2 regions of the Pseudomonas frederiksbergensis genome follow, and region 1 is predicted to be linked to the other one. Evidence: predicted binding sites of a transcription regulator. Region 1 holds the regulator's gene; the other holds the start of a gene.
What was found. Region 1 encodes sigma-54, which starts transcription at its own class of promoters, with help from an activator protein. Its sites were predicted from a motif close to ANTGGCATNNANNTTGCTNT; they were not measured.
Positions count from the first base shown of each region.

Region 2: the regulator sigma-54 is predicted to act here: its motif matches at 1,404-1,423, upstream of BLL42_RS05325 (circularly permuted type 2 ATP-grasp protein).

Region 1 is NZ_CP017886.1:1,880,592-1,883,050, reverse strand. Features, by position in the region: gene ptsN (PTS IIA-like nitrogen regulatory protein PtsN) at 1-139, opposite strand, end outside; gene hpf (ribosome hibernation-promoting factor, HPF/YfiA family) at 152-460, opposite strand; gene BLL42_RS09370 (RNA polymerase factor sigma-54) at 570-2,063, opposite strand; gene lptB (LPS export ABC transporter ATP-binding protein) at 2,247-2,459, opposite strand, start outside.
Region 2 is NZ_CP017886.1:1,063,263-1,065,721, forward strand. Features, by position in the region: gene BLL42_RS05325 (circularly permuted type 2 ATP-grasp protein) at 1-1,250, opposite strand, end outside; gene BLL42_RS05330 (ribonuclease E inhibitor RraB) at 1,551-1,892, opposite strand; gene BLL42_RS05335 (hypothetical protein) at 2,104-2,340, opposite strand.

The DNA.
Region 1 (2,459 bases):
CGAAGACATCCTGCATGGCCAGACTCGGCACTTCGCGGGCGATCAGGTTGGCAATTTGTTCGAGGGCTTTCTTTTTACTGCCGCCCGGCACGTTCACCAAAGAACGGCCGGGGGTCAGGATGTTTTCAAGTCGGATCATGGGTTGGGAGTATTAACGACCGGTTGCGCCTTGGAGCTGGCCCTGGGTCTTTTCCTTATGCTTTTTGAGTTGGCGATCCAGTTTGTCGGTCAGGGCGTCAATCGCGGCATACATGTCGTTATGCTCAGCGTTGGCGACCACTTCTCCACCGGGGATATGCAGCGTGGCTTCGATTTTCTGCAACAGCTTCTCGACGGTCATCGTGACCTGCACGTTGGTGATCTTGTCGAAATGCCTTTCCAATCGGTCGAGTTTTTCGCCGATGTATTTGCGCAGGGGTTCGGTCACTTCCAGTTGGTGTCCACTGATATTGACTTGCATACAGCTTCTCCTTCGTTGCCAGTGCATAAGGTGGCAGGCTGGTTTGCCTGCCACTAGAGCGTGTCCGAAAAGTTTTCGAACACACCCTGGAACGCTGTGGCGTAGCCCGTCACATCAATCGCTTGCGTTCGCTCGAAGGCGCGATCCCCAGAGACTCGCGGTACTTGGCGACGGTGCGACGGGCCACCTGAATGCCTTGTGCCTCCAGTAAACCAGCGATCTTGCTGTCACTCAACGGCTTTTTCTGATTTTCCGCGGCAACCAGTTTTTTGATGATCGCGCGGATCGCTGTGGACGAGCATTCACCGCCTTCAGAGGTGCTGACGTGGCTGGAGAAAAAGTACTTCAGTTCATAAATACCGCGTGGGGTATGCATGAATTTTTGCGTGGTCACCCGTGAAATCGTCGATTCGTGCATGCCGACCGCTTCGGCGATGTCATGCAGGACCAACGGCTTCATTGCCTCATCGCCATATTCAAGAAAGCCGCGCTGGTGCTCGACGATCTGGGTGGCGACTTTCATCAGGGTTTCGTTGCGGCTTTGCAGGCTCTTGATGAACCAGCGCGCTTCCTGCAACTGATTACGCATGAAGGTGTTGTCGGCGCTGGTGTCGGCGCGACGGACGAAACCGGCGTATTGCGGGTTGACGCGCAGACGCGGAACCGACTCCTGGTTCAGCTCGACCAGCCAACGCTCGTTGTCTTTGCGCACGATGACGTCGGGAACCACGTACTCGGCTTCGCTGGACTCGATTTGCGAGCCCGGACGCGGGTTGAGGCTCTGTACCAGTTCGATGACCTGGCGCAGTTCATCTTCCTTGAGCTTCATGCGGCGCATCAGCTGGCTGTAGTCGCGGCTGCCCAGCAGGTCGATGTAATCGATGACGAGGCGCTTGGCCTCGGCCAGCCAAGGGGTCTTGGCGGATAATTGGCGCAGTTGCAGCAACAGGCATTCGCTGAGGTTGCGTGCACCGATACCGGCCGGCTCGAATTGCTGGATGCGATGCAGGACGGCTTCGATCTCGTCGAGCTCGATGTCCAGTTCCGGATCGAAGGCTTCGAGAATTTCCTCGAGGGTTTCGTCCAGATAGCCCTGGTTGTTGATGCAGTCGATCAGGGTCACCGCGATCAGCCGATCGGTGTCGGACATCGGCGCCAGGTTCAATTGCCAGAGCAGATGGCTCTGCAGGCTCTCACCGGCGGAGGTGCGAGTGGTGAAGTCCCATTCGTCGTCATCGTTGCTCGGCAGGCTGCTGGCGCTGGTCTGGTAAACGTCTTCCCAAGCGGTGTCGACCGGCAGTTCGTTAGGGATGCGCTCGTTCCAGTCGCCTTCCTCGAGGTTATCTACCGTGGGGGCGGTTTCCTGGTAGGAGGGTTCCTGGATATCGGTATTGGGTTTCTGCTCGATGTTGTCCGCCATCGGGTCGGCGTTATCGAAGTCGTCGCCTTCTTCCTGGCGTTCGAGCATTGGATTGGACTCCAATGCCTCCTGGATTTCCTGTTGCAGGTCCAGGGTCGACAATTGGAGCAGGCGGATGGCCTGTTGCAGCTGCGGTGTCATCGTCAGCTGCTGGCCCATTCTCAAGACTAGCGATGGTTTCATGGCAGGGGCTTAACACCTTATTCGCCGGCGCACATGCGCCATCCACTACAGGGCGCCGGAGCGCCAAACATAAGCAAATTATATGCCTGAAACTGAAGTGTTTGCCTAGAGCGCTGTAACAATAAATACGTTTAGTTTTTTATTGGGACAAGCGCTCCGACGACTGACCGGACACCTCAGTGCTTACAGGCGGAACTCATGGCCCAGATACACTTCCTTGACCAGGTCGTTGGCCAGGATGGTTTCGGCGTCGCCTTCGGCAATCAGTTGGCCGTCGTTGACGATGTAGGCGGTTTCGCAGATGTCCAGGGTTTCACGAACGTTGTGGTCCGTGATCAGCACGCCGATACCCTTGGCCTTGAGGTGATGAATGATCTGCTTGATGTCGCCCACCGA
Region 2 (2,459 bases), 820 kb from region 1:
ATGCCGTTTTCGACAAACGTCGGGCAGGTCGACAGGGACAACGTCGGTTGGGCGATATACGCGTGTGGCTTGGCCTTGATGCGTGCGCGAAACGACTCGATCTCGGCGGCGGTGGCGGCGGGCCCGACCAGCATTCCGTAACCACCGGAACCTTGGGTTTCCTTGACCACCAGCTCAGGCAGGTTCGCCAGCACGTGAGAAAGCTCTGACGGATTGCGACACTGCCAGGTCGGCACGTTTTTCAGGATCGGCTCTTCGTCCAGGTAGAAACGAATCATGTCGGTCACGAACGGATAAACCGACTTGTCATCCGCGACACCGGTGCCGATGGCATTCGCCAGCACCACATTGCCGGAGCGATAGGACGACAGCAGTCCTGGAACGCCGAGCATCGAATCCGGGTTGAACGCCAACGGATCGAGGAAGGCATCGTCGAGGCGACGGTAGATCACGTCGACAGCTTTCGGCCCGTCGGTGGTGCGCATGAACACCTTGTCATCACGTACGAACAGGTCCGCGCCTTCCACCAACTCCACGCCCATCTCCCGCGCCAGAAACGCGTGCTCGAAGAACGCACTGTTGAAGCGCCCAGGGGTCAGTACCACGACACTCGGGTTGTCCAGCGCACTGGAGCTTTTCAAGGTATCAAGCAACAGGTTCGGGTAATGATCGATGGGCGCGATGCGCTGGGCAGCGAACAACTCGGGGAAGAGCCGCATCATCATCTTGCGGTCTTCGAGCATATAACTGACGCCACTGGGCGTGCGCAAATTGTCTTCGAGCACGTAGTACGTGCCGTCGCCATCGCGCACCAGATCGACGCCTGAGATGTGCGAATAGATATCGCGATGCAGATCCAACCCTTGCATGGCCAACTGGTATTGCTCGTTGGCCAGCACTTGTTCGGGCGGGATGATGCCGGCCTTGATAATGCGCTGCTCGTGATACAGGTCGGCGAGAAACATGTTCAATGCCTTGACCCGCTGAATACAGCCGCGCTCGACGATCCGCCATTCGCTGGCGGGGATGCTGCGGGGAATGGTGTCGAAGGGAATCAGACGCTCTGTCCCCTGCTCATCACCGTAGAGCGTGAAGGTTATCCCGGCACGATGAAACAACAGATCGGCCTCGCGTCGCCGTTGTGCCAAAAGCTCGTCAGGCGTTTCAGCTAACCAACGGGCAAACTCCCGATAGTGCGGGCGGACCAGGCCGCCGGCGTCATACATCTCATCAAAATAGGTGCGGATCATGCCGTACTCCTTGTCACCCGGACACCTAGGCTTCGCAAGGCCCGTGCCAGCGGCATAAACGCTTTATTATCAATAGGTTGGATAATCGCCCAAAGCGCGCTGCACCAATCCCGTGCGGCAAATACCCCAACCTGATTGCCCCCGCTTCATTGCGAAGCAATGCTCATGGCTATAACCAGCATAGCCAGAGTTGATTCCACTGCCCGCGTGCGACTGCAGTCTTTTGATTTTTAATCACCACAAACGAAAACGGCCAACCCTGAGGTCAGCCGTTGCTGAGTGTTGTCGCTGTTCATAGTGTTATGCGAGTAGCCCTCGTACCTCCTGCTTGACGCCCCATCCTTCGATAATCCCACCCAAAGGCTCGACCACCGCCTCAAAGTCCTGTTCGAAGTCGCCGATGCCGCCGTAAGTGGCGTACATCACCTTGCTCAACTCCAAATGCCAGGCACCGTCATCACGCACGCTGACCTGCGCATTCAAGGATTCACCGCGAAAATGCCCTGCCGCCCTCCGTGCCCGCTCCTCATCCGGGAAAATGGCGTAGAACTCGATGGGATGAAACCGTGAAAAGTCAAAACCGCCCTCTTTCATGCGGCGCAGCACGCTGCTGCTGATGTCTTCTTGATAGGCTGTGCTCATGAAACGTCCTCCTCAAACTGATGGATAGACTTTCCGTACTCCCTGCGCCCGCAACCGAATGGTGAGGGCGATACGGCAATACAATTGCCGCCGGGAAACAAGCATGTAGCTGACAAGACCAGACCTTAGCGATCCATTCGCTGATCTCGATTGCAGAGTAGCCTCAAGTCAGAGCTGCTGCCAAGGCCTGCTTGCGAGTCGCATCAAGAGGTTATGCAATTAGCGTGATACTGAGGATTTCAATGCTGTTCTGATCTTTCAGACTTTTGACTGTCGGATCGTCGGTCCGGCCCTCCAGATCATTGAGATCGAGCTCGGCCGGGACAGGCAGGAGTTTTGAGCGAATCAATTGCGCGGCCCGCTCCATCGTGGGTTCTTGTTCGCAATCGAATTGCTCCACGGTCGGCACACCGTGATCATCAACGAAGGTGACTTCCCACTTTTGCATCGGTGCCTCCTTGATAAAACCCACAGATGGGCTTACACACATCTCGACCCCGAATACCGGATAATCGTTCCCGCTGAACCCGATGGTTAGAGATGAAAAAGGCCGCCTGTTGGCAGCCT